DNA from 3 places in the Frateuria sp. sgz306004 genome. Region 1 is predicted to be linked to each of the others. Evidence: predicted binding sites of a transcription regulator. Region 1 holds the regulator's gene; each other region holds the start of a gene.
What was found. The regulator sigma-54, encoded in region 1, starts transcription at its own class of promoters, with help from an activator protein. The targets are predictions, from matches to a motif close to TGGCACGNGCNTTGC.
Positions count from the first base shown of each region.

Region 2: a site for sigma-54 is predicted at 1,149-1,163, ahead of glnA (type I glutamate--ammonia ligase). Genes of this name have one in related genera too.
Region 3: a site for sigma-54 is predicted at 2,923-2,937, ahead of AC3G2C_RS14260 (fimbrial protein). Genes of this name have one in related genera too.

Region 1 covers NZ_JBYLFE010000008.1:142,565-148,278, reverse strand. Annotated here, with positions in the region: gene AC3G2C_RS17355 (HPr family phosphocarrier protein) at 1-222, opposite strand, end outside; gene AC3G2C_RS17350 (PTS sugar transporter subunit IIA) at 215-607, opposite strand; gene rapZ (RNase adapter RapZ) at 651-1,550, opposite strand; gene hprK (HPr(Ser) kinase/phosphatase) at 1,554-2,504, opposite strand; gene hpf (ribosome hibernation-promoting factor, HPF/YfiA family) at 2,647-2,970, opposite strand; gene AC3G2C_RS17330 (RNA polymerase factor sigma-54) at 3,262-4,722, opposite strand; gene lptB (LPS export ABC transporter ATP-binding protein) at 4,933-5,652, opposite strand; gene lptA (lipopolysaccharide transport periplasmic protein LptA) at 5,656-5,714, opposite strand, start outside.
Region 2 covers NZ_JBYLFE010000007.1:6,825-12,538, forward strand. Annotated here, with positions in the region: gene glnA (type I glutamate--ammonia ligase) at 1-1,105, opposite strand, end outside; gene AC3G2C_RS15250 (DUF6311 domain-containing protein) at 1,292-2,989, opposite strand; gene AC3G2C_RS15255 (undecaprenyl-diphosphate phosphatase) at 3,189-3,983, shown strand; gene AC3G2C_RS15260 (winged helix-turn-helix domain-containing protein) at 4,041-5,624, shown strand; gene AC3G2C_RS15265 (serine hydrolase domain-containing protein) at 5,608-5,714, opposite strand, start outside.
Region 3 covers NZ_JBYLFE010000006.1:113,183-118,896, forward strand. Annotated here, with positions in the region: gene AC3G2C_RS14240 (ABC transporter ATP-binding protein) at 1-166, opposite strand, end outside; gene AC3G2C_RS14245 (alpha/beta hydrolase) at 163-1,746, opposite strand; gene AC3G2C_RS14250 (helix-turn-helix transcriptional regulator) at 1,754-1,993, opposite strand; gene AC3G2C_RS14255 (hypothetical protein) at 1,990-2,568, opposite strand; gene AC3G2C_RS14260 (fimbrial protein) at 3,075-3,620, shown strand; gene AC3G2C_RS14265 (fimbrial biogenesis chaperone) at 3,699-4,445, shown strand; gene AC3G2C_RS14270 (fimbria/pilus outer membrane usher protein) at 4,445-5,714, shown strand, end outside.

The DNA of each region.
Region 1 (5,714 bases):
GAGGGCGGACTGCTCATCCGGGCCATCGGCCCGCACGGTCAGCGGCGTTCCGATGCCGGCCGCCAGCATCATGACGCCCATGATGCTCTGCGCGTTGACTTCACGGCCCTTGCTGATCAGCCACACGGTGGACTTGAAGCTCTGCACCAGTTGCACCAGCTTGGCCGATGCGCGGGCATGCAGGCCCAGCTTGTTGGAAACGACAATCTCTTTCTCAAGCATGATCGATGAAGATTCCCCCGCGGCCACCGCTGGCGGCGATTTCCGCCAGCTCGTCCAGTGGTTTTTCCGCATAGTTGAGTACACGCAGCAGCATCGGGAGGTTCAGCCCCGATACGCAGCGCAAATGGACGCCCAGCGCGCTGAGCGACAGGCCAATGTTGCAAGGTGTGGCGCCATACAGGTCGGCCAGCACAAGCACGCCGTCGCCCTGATCCAGCGCCCGCGCATGCTTGGCCGTGAGCGTGCGCATCACGTCCGGGTCCGCCTGCGGCGGCACTTCCACCGCCTCCACGCGCAAGGGCAGCTTGGGCAGCACGTGATGTGCGGCCGAAATCAGCGCCTGGCCGACCGATTCGTGCGTCATCAACAACACACCGACGCTCATGACGGCTCGCCGACCCGGTTGGGAAAGTTGAAGAACATGGCGGTCACTCGATCTCGCGGTGGAAGGTAAGCACGCCGTTGCGCAGCGCACGGAAATGGGCGGCCAGCTTCTCCACCAGATACACCGAGCGGTGGCGCCCCCCGGTACAGCCGATGGCGATGGTCACATAGCTGCGGTCATCGACCTCGAAGCGTGGCAGCCAGGCATCCAGCCAGCGCTGGGTGTCGGCCAGATACTCGGCGACCAGCGGTTGTTCGTCCAGGTAGTCGCGCACCGGGCCGTCCTTGCCGGACAGCGGGCGCAGACGCGGATCCCAGTGAGGATTGGGCAGGCAGCGGGCGTCGAACACGAAATCCGAATCCAGCGGCAGCCCGCGACGGAACGCGAACGACTGGAACATCAGGGTGAGCCCTTCGGTCGTTTCCGCGTAGCCGGTGGCGATCAGTCGGCGCAGCTGGTGCACATTGAGATCGCTGGAGTCCACCACCTTGTCGGCGATGGCGGCCAGCGGGCGCAGCACGCGGCGCTCTTCCACGATGGCGTCGGCGAGCGAAAGCCCTGCACTGGACAGCGGGTGGCGGCGGCGCGTTTCCGAATAGCGCTTGATCAGTACGTCATCGCGGCAGTCCAGGAAGATCAGGTGCGCATGCACGCCGGCGGAAGCGAGCTCCGAGAGCATCGCGGGCATGCGTTGCAGGTCTTCCTCGCGGTTGCGCACGTCCACGCCCACGGCGATGTTGCGGCGCTTGCCGCCGGTGCCCCAACTGGCGGCGGCCACCAGCTGCGGCAGCAGCGAAGTGGGCAGGTTGTCGACGCAGTAGAACTCCAGATCTTCCAACGCGCGCAGGGCAACGGTCTTGCCGCCGCCGGACATGCCGGTGAGCACGACCAGGTGGATGGCGTCAGGGTGATGGATGTCGGGTCCGGATGTCGTCTGGCTCATGGTTCACCACGGCGGCAAGCGGCGCATCTGGTGCGCCTGGCGATCGATAAAGGTTTGGGCCGGGTCAATGCCCTTGCTCTTGAGTACATGATTGCGCACCGCCGCTTCCACCAGCACAGCTAGGTTGCGGCCGGGCGCCACCGGAATGGTGATCATCGGCACGGGCACTTCGAAGATCTCGCGATGGCCGATATCGCCGGTGAGGCGGGTAAGACCGTCGGTGTCCTCGCCTTCGCGCAGTGGCTTCAAATGCACTACCAGGCGCAGGTACTTGGACGGCTTCACCGCGGTGTGGCCGAACATCTCGCGCACGTTGAGCACGCCCAGGCCGCGCACTTCCAAGAGATCCTGTAGCAGCTCGGGGCAGGTGCCGTCGATCACGTCGGGCGCGATCAGAGTGAATTCGGTGGCGTCGTCGGCCACCAGGCGATGGCCGCGGCTGATCAGTTCCAGCGCCAACTCGCTCTTGCCCGAGCCCGATTCGCCGGTGATCAGCACGCCTATGGAGAACACCTCCAGAAACACGCCGTGCAGGGTGATCTTGGGCGCCAGCATGCGGGCCAGATGGTACTGCATCCAGGTTAGCAGCTCGTGGCCGCGCTTGGAGCTGATCCACAGCGGGGTATTGGTTTCCTCCGCCACCTCGCGCAGGTCGGTGGGGATGGGTTGATCCTTGGTCACGATCATCGCCACTGGCTGATAGGCGGCGATCTTGTTGATTGCCTCCCAGCGCTGGCGCGAATCGAGGCTGTCGAGGAAGTTCAGTTCCTCGGTGCCAATGATCTGGATCTTGTTGGGATAGATGACGTTGAGGTAGCCGATCAGCGAGGGACGGCGCGTGGTGGTCGCGGCCTGCTCCAATACGCGCGACTCGCCGCGCATGCCGGAAACCCAGCGCAGCGCCATGCGCTCGTGGACACCATCGTAGAGTTGTCGGGCGGTGAGCCGGTCCAAGCCATATCCTTTGCGCCGCTAGGAAAGGGCCTTCAGGCCCGGCGGCTACGGCGACATTGTGCCAGTTCGCACCGGCCGCTGCCTTGGATACGGAGAAATCCGGGGGAAAAGGCCCGCCCCGTGATGGGCGGGCCAGGAGGGGTCAGCCGTACTGGCGCTCTTCGCGCACGTCGCGCTGGTGCTTGTCGCTGATCTTCTCGCGGTGCTTGCGCAACTGCGCCACGAGCTTGTCGAACAGGACGTCGATGGAGACGTACATGTCGCTCTCGTTGGCCTCGGCATGGAAGGTGGAGCCGGTAACCGCCATCGTGCCTTCTGCGCGCTGCTGCAGTTTGTTCACCGAAAGCACGATGTTAAGGCTGAGGATGCGGTCGTCGAGGCGGGATAAGCGGTCGAGTCGACTGTTCACGTGGTCGCGAAGGGCCGGAGTGACTTCAATCTGCTGACCGCTGAGCTGAACTTGCATGTTGCGCCTCCTTTGGTACATGCCGCGGACGCGGCTGGGGTCGATGCGCCAGTCACCGGTGTCGTGGCCGACACACCTTTTGAAGCTAAGGGGATGTTCCGATGGGTTCTCCGGCCTCCTCACCAAGTCGGGATAGTCACTATGCGCCAGTCTCGCGGGTTTCGCGTTATGCAGACCTTCACGCGTTGGCCATGACAGGTTTCCCTTCGGATCGACTCACTTACGAATATGGAGACGACTTTCGCATCGCCAAGTTCCCGGGACGTTTTGCCGCGGTCGGCGTAAGCAGGCTCAGCCGGCGCGCTGCCGTTCGCTGGAGCTGGGGATGCGCATGGCTTCACGGTACTTCGCCACCGTGCGGCGGGCAACCTGAATACCCTTGCGGTGAAGTTCTTCGGCGATGGCCTGATCCGATAGCGGTTTGCGCGGGTCTTCCGCATCCACCAGCTTGCGTAGCATGGCCTGGATGGCGGTGGCCGAGGCGCTGCCTCCATCTTCGGTGGACACGCCGCTGGAGAAGAAATGCTTGAGCTCGAAAGTGCCACGTGGCGTGTGGATGTACTTGCGAGTAGTTACACGTGAAATTGTCGACTCGTGCATGCCCACCTCCTCGGCCACTTCGCGCAGCACCAGCGGGTGCATCGCTTCGGGGCCGTAGTCGAGGAAGGCGCTCTGGCGCCGCACGATGGCCTCGGCCACCTTGAGCAGCGTCTCGGCGCGGGATTCCAAGCTCTTGATCAGCCAGCGGGCCTCCTGCAATTGGCCGCGCATCCAACTGGCATCGCTGCCGCGGGCCTGGGCGATCAGGCCGCAATAGTGCTGGTTGAGGCCCAGGCGGGGCTGGCAGTCGGGGTTGAGGCTGACGCGCCAGCGGCCACCGTCCTTGCGGGCATACACGTCGGGCGCCACGTATTCCACGGGCGTGACGTCCAGCGCCGCACCGGGGCGCGGGTCGAGGCTGCGGATCAGCACGGCAGCGGCGGCGGTGTCGTCCTCGCTCGCCTTAAGCTTGCGCGCCAGGCGCGTAATGTCGTTGCGGGCGAGAAGTTCGAGTTCGGTATCGACGATGCGCAGCGCCAGTTCGCGCTGCGGAAAGTCAGGATCGAATTGCTCCAGTTGCACGCGCAGGCAATCGCGCAGGTCGATGCTGGCAATGCCGGTGGGGTCGAAGCGCTGCAGTAAACGCCGCACGTGCTCCACTTCGGCCGCGCTCGCCTTCGCATCCGAGGGCACGGCCGCGAGCAGCGATTCCATGCTTTCGGTGAGATAGCCATCGGGATTGAGCGCGTCGATGAGCACGGTGGCGATGGTGCGCTCGCGCACGCTCATGTGCGAGAGATTGAGCTGCCACAGCAGGTGCTCCTGCAACGTTTCCGGTGCGGCACTCTGTGGTTCGAAGCCGTCGTCGTCGCCACTGCCGTTGCGCGATGCGCCACTACCGACGGAAAAGTCGATGGGGTCTTCGCCGGCTCCATCGCCGTCGCTCCACTCGGGGGCGTCGCTATCGTCGACGGTGTCGTTGCTGGAGGTGCTGCTGGTGTTGCTGGCGGGGATGTCGAGGGTCTCGCGCTCGTCCGCGTCGGCGCTCTCCGGGTTGTCCTCGGAGAACTCCAGCAATGGATTGCTTTCGGCCATCTGGCGCAGTTCCGCCTCCAGCTCCAGCTGCGACAACTGCAGCAAGCGGATGGCCTGCTGCAACTGTGGCGTCAGCGTGAGCTGCTGATTGAGTCGAAACTGCAGTCCGGGTTTCATGCCAGTCAAATCAAATATGTAGGCAAGGTCATCGTAACCCCTTGCTGGTTCGAGCGGCCATAGCGCCGTTCGCAGATTGATGTATCCCGTACGGCGGATACTCCTACGCCAGTATGCGACCCAATAGCCCATCCGGGCAGTCGGCTGCGACATATGGAGTGCGCCCACCTTGCGCGAAGCTGGCGGGTGCGCGGTGTCGGCTTACAGGGCTTACAGACGGAACTCGCGCCCCAGGTAGACCTCTCGTACCTTCTCGTCGGCAAGGATGTGCGCCGGGGTGCCACGCGACAGCACTTCGCCATCGTTGAGGATATAGGCGCGGTCGCAGATACCAAGGGTTTCGCGCACGTTGTGATCGGTGATCAGCACGCCGATGCCGCGCTCCTTGAGGTGGCGCACGATGCGCTGGATTTCGCCGACCGAGATCGGGTCCACGCCGGCGAACGGTTCGTCCAGAAGCATGTAGCGGGGGTGAGCCGCCAGGGCGCGGGCGATTTCCACGCGGCGACGCTCGCCACCGGAAAGGCTGATGCCTTTCTGGTCGGCAATGTGCGCAATCTTCAGTTCGTCCAGCAGGCTCTCAAGCTCGTTGGCGCGGCGCTTCTCGTCCCAGCCTTCGCGCAGCTCCAGCACCGCCATGATGTTGTCGGCCACGCTCAGGCGGCGGAACACCGACGCCTCCTGCGGCAGGTAGCCAATGCCGAGCTTGGCGCGTTGATGCATGGGCAGGCCGGTGATGTCCTGCTTGTCCAGCTTGATCACGCCGGCGTCGGCCTCGATCAGGCCCACCACCATGTAGAAGCAGGTGGTCTTGCCGGCGCCGTTGGGGCCGAGCAGTCCCACTACTTCGCCCTCGCGGATGGAGAAGGCGAAGTCGCGCACGACCTGGCGCGACTTGAAGCTTTTTTGCAGCCCTTCAGCGGAAAGCATCGATCAATGGCCCTCGGCCGGCTTGGTGGCGGGCTGTTGCGGTGCCGGTTTGGCCGGCGTGG
Region 2 (5,714 bases), on a different contig from region 1:
AGTTCATCGGATCGGGGAAGCGCACTTCGATGCGGCGACCCTTCGGGCTGGACACGTACGGAATGCGGCAGCTGGCCGAGCGGTTGCGGGCCGAGTAGGCCAGCATCACCGGGGCTTCGAAGCCCGGCACCAGGCGCTTGTAGCTGTTGGTGGTGGAGTTGGCGAAGGCGTTGATGGCCTTGGCGTGCTTGAAGATGCCGCCGATGTACCACAGCGCGGTCTGCGACAGGCCGCCGTACAGGTCGCCGGCGAACAGGTTGCTGCCGTCCTTGCTCAGCGACTGGTGCACGTGCATGCCGCTGCCGTTGTCGCCCACGATGGGCTTGGGCATGAAGGTGACGGTCTTGCCGTTCTGGTGGGCGACGTTCTTGATGACATACTTCATGGTCATCAGTTCGTCGGCCTTCTTCACCAGCGTGTTGAACTTCACGCCGATCTCGCACTGGCCGGCATTCGCCACTTCGTGGTGATGCACTTCAACGACCTGGCCCAGCGACTCCAGCACCTTGCACATGTCCGCGCGCAGGTCGCCCAGCGAGTCGACCGGGCTGACGGGGAAGTAGCCGCCCTTCACACCCGGACGGTGACCGGTGTTGTTGTCTTCGTACTTGTAGCGCGAGGACCATGCGGCTTCTTCGGAGCCGATTTCGTAGAACACGCGGCCCATGTCGTTCTGCCAGCGCACGGAATCGAAGATGAAGAATTCCGGCTCCGGACCAAAGAAGGCGGTGTCGGCGATGCCGGTGGACTTGAGGAACGCCTCACCGCGCTTGGCGATGGAGCGCGGGTCGCGGCCGTAGGCCTGCATGGTGGACGGCTCGAGCACGTCGCAGTGCAGGATCATCTGCGTGTGCGCGCTGAACGGGTCGATGTAGGCGGTGTCCGGGTCCGGCATCAGGATCATGTCGGACTCGTTGATGCCCTTCCAGCCGGCGATCGAGGAGCCGTCGAACATCTTGCCGTCTTCGAAGGTGCTCTCGTCGATGGCGTGGGCCGGGAACGAGACGTGATGGTGCTTGCCGAGCATGTCGGCGAAACGGAAGTCGACGAACTCGACCTCGTGTTCCTGGATCAGATCGAGCACTTTCTGGACGGCGGACGACATGGACAACCTCGACGGATGGAAGGGGTAAATGCAACGTGGATTGGCAAAGGCCATGCCAACCCGCCAGAACGCATTAAATCAAACACTTAGTTACAGATTGCATCGGTGTCGCGAAACCAAGTGCACCAATTTGGAGCAATGAGACCCCGCTCATAGCCTCATATTGGCGCACACCGGGCGCACCGGTCAGTGGGGCGCCTTCAGGTCGACTGCCCCCGCAGGCAACGGCTGGTTCCAATCCGGCGCCAGCACGTTCCAGCCATCGAGGCGGAACAGCGCATCCTGCGGTCGGGCCGCCTGGATCGCCGCCGCCACGGCGGGACCTTCGAGAATATAGAGCGTCTGCGGCTCAGGCGTGCCGCGGGCGATCCGTTGCTGTTGCTGCTCGCTCAGGCGGGCGAACAAGCGCCAGTTGACCCTGGCCACCTGCACGGCGTCGGTGCCCATGCGGTGCTCCAGCGCGTAGCCGGCCAGCACTTCCCAGCCGGGCGCCAGCACCCGGGTCGGCACCAGGCGCAGCTGCGTATAGCGTTGGCCGGCGGCCTCCCAGAACGGGCCGCGCAGGTGCGGGGCGTCGTCCTGCTGGGCGCGCTGCACCAGGGTGTGGTGCAGCTGGGTCAGGCCGGGGCGCAGGTCCACCAGCTGGATGGCTACCAGCGCCGCCAGCGCCAGTACCAGGGCCCGCGCGGACAACACCCGCGCCAGCGTGAAGAACGACCACACCAGCAGCCCGTAGTACGCCACCCAGAACAGGCGTCCGGTGGACTGGATGGAAGCGTGCGACAGCTTGCGCTCCAGCCAGCCCGGCAACCCAAGCTGGCCCTGCCATGCACCCACGCCGACATGCTGGGTGATGGCCGCCACGGTGAGCAGCAGCGCCACCAGCACCAGGGGTGCCACGCGCGGCGACGATGCGTGGCGGCGATGCGCGACGAACTGCAGCAGCAACGCCATGGCGCACGCCAGCAGCCCGCCCAGCCCCAGGTAGTTGAAGCCTTCGTACTCGCCGGCCGCCTGCGCGGCGTTCAAGCCGAACCAGGACCAGCCGCCGCCATTGATCGGCGCCAGCAGGTTCATCTTGTAGTAGCCGAAACCGCTGGCCGCCTGCCCGCCGCCCGGCACCAGGAAGAAGCCCGCCGCCCAGGCCACCAGTGCGGTGACCAGCACCACCTGCGCGCCTTCCGGTATGCCACGCATCAACAGCCGCAGCCACGAGCGCTCACCCGCCGCGCGATCGGCCAGCGTGCGGCGGAGCAGGTCCGCCAGCCACAGCAAGGTCACCATGAGGAACAGGTAGGCGTGGATCAGCATGGTGACTGCCACCAGCACGGTCCATGCACCGCGTGGGCGCGACGAGGGGCGCAGGTACAGCCACAGGCCCGCCAGCAAGGTCCACTGCCCGAACAGCGCCATGTGGCCGCCCAGGCGTATCAACATGGGCGGCGCCAGCACAAAGAACACGCAACCCAGCAAGCGCGCCGCCACGCTGTCGCTAGCCAGCGACAGCACCCGCCAGGCGAACAGCGCCTGCAGCACGAAACACAGCAGCACCCACAGGCCGAAATACTGGAACGGTTCGGGCAACAGCGCCGACAACGGCTTGAGCAGCATCGCCAGCAGCGGAATGGAGTCGGAGTAGTACACCGACGAATGGATCTCCAGCCCGTACGAGGGATTGGCGCCCCACGGCCAGCTCCATGGATCGTGGCGATAGAACGCCCAGCCCAGGTAGCTCTGCGCAAGATCCTGGTGCTGCAACCAGCGCACATTGCCGGGCGCCAGCATGGGGCCGCCGGTCACCAGCGCAAACGCCAGCACACCCAACAACACGGGCAGCAGGACGAGGAAAGCGGAGCGGCTGCGCCGCGGTGGCGTGAAGGACATGCAAGACTCGCCTGACGGGGTGGCCGCGCGCCGCAGCATCCTGCGGGCGCTCGATGAAGGCGCAGAGAGTAATCGGGCAGCACCGGGCCCACCAAGTGGCGCGGCGCGGGCAGGCGGCAACGCGAAAGCAAACCCGCCACGCAGTTCCCTTAAGCTATGGCGCTTTGCGGCATCCGGCCCCTCTTTCTACGGAGTTTTCGTGAGCGACCTGATCAACGTCATCCTGCTCGGCATCATCGAGGGCATTACCGAGTTCCTGCCCATCTCCAGCACGGGACACCTGCTGATCGCCGAGAAGTTCGGCCTGGGCGAGCGTTCGGACCTGTTCAACGTGGGCATCCAGGCCGGCGCGATCCTGGCCGTCACCTTCATCTACTGGAACCGCATCTGGCAGTTGCTCACGCAGTGGCGTGACCCAGCCAATCGCGACTACCTTGCCAAGCTCACCGTGGCCTTCCTGATCACGGCGGTGCTCGGCTTCATCGCGGTGAAGCTCGGCTTCAAGCTGCCCGAAGCGGTAACGCCGGTGGCCTGGGCGCTGGTGATCGGCGGCGTGTGGATGCTGGCGGCCGAACGGCTGGCCGCCAAGCAGCCCGACCGCAGCACGGTGACCTGGCGCGTGGCGATCCTGGTGGGCTTCGCGCAGATGGTGGCGGGCATTTTCCCCGGCACCTCGCGCTCGGCAGCCACCATCTTTACCGCCATGCTGGCCGGCACCAGCAACCGCGCGGCCGCAACGGAGTTCGCGTTCCTGGTGGGCATTCCCACCATGTATGCCGCCACCGCCTACGAATTGCTGAAGGTAGTGAAGGAAGGCGGCGTACACGAAGACTGGACCGCCTTCGGCGTGGGCTTCGTGGTGTCGGCCATCGTGGCCTTCGTGGCAGTGAAATGGCTGCTCGGCTATATCCGCAGCCACCGCTTCACCCCGTTCGCGATCTACCGCATCGTGCTGGGTGTTGCGCTGCTGCTGTGGCTGCCCTCGGGCGGCTGAGCGCGCCACGTCGATCCGTGAAACCATAGTCGCCGCCCAGCCACCGGCGAGTAAGGGATGGATCTTCCGCAACACTATCGACTGCTGGATCTGCAGATCGACCTGGCACGCCAGCGCGTGACCCGCGATGGCGTTGCGCTGGATGTGCAGGGCCTGAGCTTTCAGCTGCTCGCCTGCCTGCTGCGCCATGGCAACGCCGTGGTGGATTTCGACACGTTGATGGCCCAGGTTTGGGCGCCAGCGGTGGTCAATGAGGAAACCGTCACCCAGCGCGTGAAACTACTGCGCCAGTCGCTGGGTGACGATGGCCGCGCGCCGCGCTACATCCGTTCGGTGCGTGGACGCGGCTACCAGCTGTGCGAATCGCCACAAGTGCTGGAGGCATCCGCACCCGCCGCGCGCCGCTACGCACGCGCTCCGCGCATCGCGTTGGCGGTCGTTCTCGGGTTGCTTGGCCTGCTGGCTGCCGGGTGGTGGTATCGCGCCCGTACGCCCGCGACAGTCCAGGCCAACGCCACGCAGGAGCTGCTGCAACGCGCCGCCTATTACGCCGGCATCGGCCAGAGCGACAACAACGAGCGCGCCATTGCCTTGTACCAGCAGGTGCTGGCGCGCGCCCCCGACGACCTCGCCGCGCAGGTGGGGCTCAGCCGCGCCTACAGCGCACGCGTATGCCTGTACAACTTCGACGTCGACTGGACCACGCAAGCGCAGCGGCTCGCCGAAGCGGCGCTCAAACGCGAGCCGCAGACCGCCGCTGCGTGGTCGGCGCTGGCGTATGCCCACGATTGTCGCGGCGAGATGCAGGCGGCCATCGACGCCTACAACCACGCCGTGGCAATCGACCCTGCGGACGATGCCAGTCGCGCCTCGGCGGCTTACCTGTACCAGGAGCGCGGTGCCCTGGTCGACGCGCTGCACGCCAACCTGGATATGCGCGGCGACCCGGCCAAGGTGCGCTTTCGTGGGGTGCAGATCGCTCGCGAGCTGGACCTGCTCGGCTTCACCGCGGCCGCCGAAGCGCGGTTTCGCCACAGCTTCCAGCTCAACCCGGACAACGTGTTCTCCAACATCGCCTGGCCACAGCACCTGTTCCTGCAGGGTCGCTACGGCGAAGCGCAGCAGGCCCTGGACGAAGCCCTGGGCCGGCACACACCGCACACGGCGCTGTACCTGCTCGACGGTGAACTGGCCTTGTTGCGCGGCGATCGCACGGCCGCGCACGCGGCGTTTGCACACGCCGCGCAGCTGCGCCCCAAGATGAGCCTGCCCACCACGCTGGCGACGTTGTATGCGCCGGTGCCGCCGAGCAATGCGTGGCTGGATCAACGCATCGCCGACATGGCGGCGCAGATGGCCGCCGGCAGCGGCTATCCCTCCGATCGCCTGGAGCTGGCCTTGCTGCAACAGGCGCGTGGTCATCACCAGCAGGCCGCCGCCACGGTGGCGAACGCCGTGGCGGCGGGTTACAGCGACCGCGCCTACCTGCAGACCTCGCCGCTGCTGCGACCGCTGGCGGATGACCCGGCCTACGCGGCGGCCATCGATACGATCAGCCGACGCACGGCGGCACAGCGTGCACTGCTGCTGGCCGCCGATTGGTGTCCGCCGGAATTGCGCAGCGCTACGGCAACGCCTTGAGGAGGTAGTCGCGGAAGATCGCCTGCGACTGGGGATGCGCGTAGCGCTGGTTGTAGGCCGTGCTGGTGATCACCGCGACCAGTTGCTGCG
Region 3 (5,714 bases), on a different contig from region 1:
CGCGATCGGGCGTCATCAGGGTGTAGAGCATGCGCAGCGTGGTGGTTTTGCCGGCGCCGTTTGGGCCAAGCAAGCCGGTGATCTCGCCATCGCGGGCGGCAAAGCTCACGCCATCCACGGCTTTCACCGCGCCGAACGCCTTGTGCAGGCCCCTCACTTCGATCATGGCGCGGCTCCGTTGAAGTCGGTGAAGATGGGCGTGGGCTGCAGGCGCTCCAGGCACTTGGCATCCAGGCTCTTGGGGTCCAGTTTCTCGATGAAATGCTTGACCAGGTCCGGCGCGCAGCCGGCGTTGATCACGTTGTGCCCCTGCCCCGTGAGCACCAGATGGCGCGCGTTGGGCATATGCGCGGCAACCTGCTCGCCATAGCGCGGCGGCGTCACCGGATCGTATTGGCCGGACAACAGCAGCACCGGCAGCGACGTCGACAACGGCTGATGGAAGTCGGCCGGGCGCGTGCCCTTGGGCCATACCGCGCAGGTCGCCATCAAGGAATCGATGACGCGGGTGCCCAGAATGGTGTGCGCGTCCTCCGGGCGCGGCGCGAGCAGGTCGGCATCCTCGCTGCAGATCACCGAAAGCTGCATGCCGCCGTTCATGGTGTCGGAAAGATCGCCACTGAGCAGCTTGGCTTGGCCTAGCAACGGCCCGACATCGCCATGCGCGGCAGCGTCAATGGACAACGGCAGCAAGGCGGCGGTGATCGGCGAATAGGCGAACATGCGCACCACACTCGATAGCGAGAATTCACTTAGCTCCCGCTGCACGCTTTGATAGGTTTGCGGGTCGCGAAAGCTCACTTTGTGCGGGTTGGCGCGCAGCGCATCACGCAGTTGATAAAGCGTCTGGTACGGGTCACTGAAGCGCTTGTGGCATTCGGTATCGGTGCTGCAACGGGCAAACTGCGCCTTGAGCGCGTCGTCGAGGTTGCGCGCGAAGTCCGCGCCCAGCGCCAGCTCGTTGGGCACCACGCCGTCGAGCACCATGCTGCGCACGGCCTGTGGAAAACGCATGGCGTACTGCTGGGCCATGCGCGTGCCGTAGGACACGCCCACCAAGTCGAAGCTGGGCGAGCCAAGCGCGCGGCGCACGTCTTCCAGATCCTGCGCGGCGATGGTCGTGGTGTAGTAGCGCGGGTCGGCCTTGCCATCGAGCTGGCGCAGGCAACGTTCGGCTTCCGAGCGTTGCTTTTGCGCACTGGCGTTGAGTTCGTCGTCCGAGGCACCCTCGGTACCCTCGCCGCTGTCCTTGCAGGTGAGCGGGTTGGAGCCGCCTGTGCCGCGCTGATCCAGCAGCACCACATGGCGATGCCCCAACAGCGGCTGCAGGGCGCCGGATACACCCGGCCATGATTCGGTAGCCGCCTGGCCAGGACCGCCCGCAAGCAACACCAACATGTCCTTGCTGGCGACCTGGGCGCTGCTGCGGATCACCGCGAGCTTGAGGCCGATCTTGCGGCTGTGCGGATCGTCGCGGTTCTCTGGCACCTCGAAAGGCGCGCACCATGCGGCGGTGGAAAGCCCGCTATTGGGTTGGCTCAATTCGCACGGCGTGAGTGTGAGTGACCCCAGTCGCCAGGTTTGCGGCTTGACCGGCTCCACAGGATGTTGCGCGGCCACGGCAACGGCCGTGTCCTCGGGTTCGCTGGTGGCGGCGTGGCGCTGCTGGTAGTGGTTCCAGCCCAGGGCCGCCACACCCACCACGACAATGCCAATGCGCAACAGGGTTCGTCCTTGTATCGCCATAGCTGCCTTATCCGTTTATTTCGTTGGGTTGCGAGCGGGCGATGGCAGTGCCGTCGCCGTCCGGATCAAAGATGGCTTCGATGGAGAGGCCAAAGAGCCGCGCGATCTTGAACGCCAGCGGCAAACTTGGGTCGTACTTGCCCGTTTCGATGGCGTTGACCGTCTGGCGCGACACATCCAACCGCTCGGCCAGGTCGGCCTGCGACCAGCCACGTTCGTTGCGTAGCTCGCGGACGTTGTTGTTCATCCGGCGCGAGCACGCCAGACCATCACGCAATGGGTCACCCCGTAGGTGAAGCACAGCGCGGGATAAACCATGAGCAGTACCAACGTGCTGTCCAGCACGAGCACTTTGGCGGCGGATAGGAAGCCAAGCACTAGGCTGACCACGCCCACGATGGCCACGCTCACAGCGAGAGCCTCCAGATGCTGACGCCGCTCCAGCTCATCCGCACCCAACACGTAGCGGATGGTGGCGACGACAACCCAGGCAATGGGCAGCGCCGGCGCCAAGGCGATCACCAGCTTGAGTGCCCCGGGCGCCATGGTCTTCTGCAGCGGCCACACGAACAGCATCAGGGCCATGTAAAGCGACATGGCCAGCATGAACTCGCGGGCGTAGCGGTGCTCGACAGGTCGGCTGCGCTCGCGATGCACGGCGCGCCCGGCATGCACCGTAACCGGTGCCGCCAGCCCAAAGAGGGCCAGACCGAGCAGGCGTAGCCCCACCCCTCCAGCCACCATCAGGCCAAAACCGGTGGCGATCACCACCACCGAGCCGGCCAGGGCCAGCCAGCGCCCCCAGGCGGGCCAAGTGTGCATGGGCGACCAACGACTCGGCGAAGCCGATCGATCCGACACATTCATAAGGGAACCCCTCCCCGCGTGGACACGACCGCTGACGGCCGAATGTCAAGCTTACTTGACAAAGCCTACGCCCGATCTCAGCGAAGTGTCAAGGATGCTTTACAAAAAAGGGCGAAATCTATCGGCCGAGGTCGGCAAACCTGTAGGAAAACGACAATAGGATCATTCCGAAAATGTGACACAATTTGCACATTGAGCCGTTTTCGGTCGAGCAGGTGACCCGATGCGGCTCCCAAAAATCGTCACCTCGTCTTAACGACTTGCCGAAAAACCCCACATGTGGATGGGTGAAACGCCCACCCCCAGGGTTGGCACGCGGGTTGCTTTAAGCGGGGCAAGCGATCTGGAAACCGACCGAGAGGGACACGGACCAGTAAGCCAAACAGCGCACACGGGGGGCACCGCCCGTTGTCCGGAAGCGCAAAACCAAGTTGTAACCAACCCGTTCAAAGGACATCGGTATGAAGAAGATTCTGCTTTCCGCCGCCCTGGCCGCCGTTTTCGGCGTCGCCTCGATGGCACCGCAGGCGGCCTCGGCCACCGACGGCACGATCACGTTCAACGGCAAGATCACCTCCTCCACCTGCACCATCGCCTCCAGCGCCAACGGCAACACCGGCACGGCCTCGTTCACCGTGACCCTGCCGACCGTGGGCACCGGCGCGCTGACCGGCACGGGCACCGTGGCTGGCGCCACCCCGTTCGCCATCAACCTGAGCGCCTGCTCGGGCACCGGCGTGGTGAAGACCTATTTCGAGCCGGGCTCGACCATCAATGTGGCTGGCCGCCTGAACAACGCCAGTGGCACCGCCACCGGCGTTGACCTGCAGCTGCTGAACGCCAGCCAGGGCGTGATCAACCTGCAGACCCAGGCCAATACCACCACGGCGACCATCGCCTCCAACGCCGCCACGCTGAACTACTACGTTCAGTACTACAACAACGGCGGCACGCTGGGCGCCGGTACGGTCGCCAGCACGGTGAACTACACCATTCAGTACCCGTAATACCGCTGTACCCCACGGCCGGCACGCCGGCCGTGGGCTTCTCCTGCGTTTTTCTCGCCGTCGAACGGGATCTCCACGATGAATCGCTTCTTCCGCGCCTTGGGCACGGGGCTGCTGGTCTATTGCCTGGCTAGTGCCGGCGCCAGCGCCAACGTCATTATCGCCGGCACCCGCGTGATCTTTCCCGCGAAGGACGGCGAGGTCACCGTTCGACTGACCAATGACAACACCACGCCGGCCCTCATCGAGGCCTGGGTGGACAGCGGCGACGAGCATTCCACCCCCGACAAGGTGGACACGCCGTTCCTCATCACGCCCCCACTGTTTCGCATGGAGCCGCACAAGGAGCAGAGTCTGCGCATCCTGTTTACGCAGGGTAAGCAGCCGCTGCCGGCGGATCGCGAAACGCTGTTTTGGCTCAACGTGCTCGAAGTGCCGCCCAAGCCGAGCGGCGAGCAGTTCCAGGGCAAGAATTACCTGCAGCTGGCGATCCGTTCGCGCCTGAAGCTGTTCTATCGTCCAGATAGCCTTGCGGGCGATCCGCAAAAGGCGCCGTCCCAGGTGACGTTCAAGGCCGCCGCCGGTAGCAACGGCGCGACCCTGGTGGCGCACAACCCCACGCCTTACTACGTCACCTTTGCCAAGGTGACGGTGAATGCCAGTGGCCATGCCTACACGGCGGACGTGGGCATGGTGGCCCCACAGTCGGATCTTCAGCTCGCCGTGACGGGCCTCAAGCAACTGCCCGCAGGCAGCGCCGTCGACTATGACTGCATCAATGACTTCGGCGCCACGCAGTCCCTGAAGGGTGCTGTGTCGCCGTGATGCACTCACGCGCCATCGCACCGCACCAGCCGCTGTCGGCCATGCGCCGTCCTGTGCTGCTGTGCGCCTTGCTGGCCGGCCTGGCCGGCGCGGCGGTTACGGCGCATGCCGATCCGCTCGCCAGTGCCGCCGCGCCGGCATCGGGTGCCGATGCGAGCGCCAGTGGTTTTGCGGAATTCGACCGCAGCATGCTTTCGGGCGCCGGGCAGAACACGACGGATCTGTCGCGCTTCGAGCGCGGCAATCCGATCATGCCGGGCAATTACAACGTTGACGTATTCGTCAACGGCAACTGGGTCGCACGCAACACCGTTCGCTTTGTCGCCACGTCGCCGCAGACTAGTGCCACGGCTTGCGTGGACGACAAGCTGCTCCGCCAGTTGGGCCTGCATCCCGCCAAGGCGGTCGAGATGCAGGCCCAACTGGCGGACCCGGCGAGCTGCGTGGACATCGGCACGCTGATCCCCGACGCCACCATCACCCTCGACCTGGGCGAGCTGCGCTTGAATGTGAGCGTGCCGCAGGCCTTCATGGGCCAGGCCGCGCGCGGTTATGTCAGCCCGGAATATTGGGATGCCGGCGTGACGTCGGCGATGCTCAACTACAACTTCAACGCCTACCACACCAGCAACGGTGGCCTGAGCCAGACCAATGCGTATCTGGGCCTCAACACCGGCGTGAACGTGGGGCTGTGGCAGTTCCGCCAGAACTCCACGGTGACTTGGCAGTCGTCCAACGCAGCGCAGCCGTCGCAGACGCATTGGCAGAACATCGCCACTTATATGCAGCGTGCCCTGCCAAGCTGGCAGGCCGAACTGACGGTGGGCGACAGCTTTACCGATGGGCAGGTGTTCGACAGCTACGCCGTTCGCGGCGTGCAGCTGAGCACCGACGACCGCATGCTGCCCGACTCGCTGCGCGGCTACGCGCCGGTGGTGCGCGGCGTGGCGGAGACCAACGCGCTGGTGACCATTCGCCAGAACGGCATGCAGATCTACCAGACCACGGTGGCGCCTGGCCCGTTCTCGATCAATGACCTTTACCCGACCGGCTACGGTGGCAACCTCGATGTGGTCATCACCGAAGCCGACGGCCGCGTGCGCACCTTCAGCGTGCCCTACGCGTCGGTGGCACAGTTGCTGCGCCCCGGCATTACGCGCTTCAGCCTGGTAGCCGGCCAGTTGCGCGACAGCAGCCTGGTGCACAAGCCCGGCGTGGTGCAGGCCACCGTGCAGCATGGCATCAGCAATGCGCTCACCGGCTACGCGG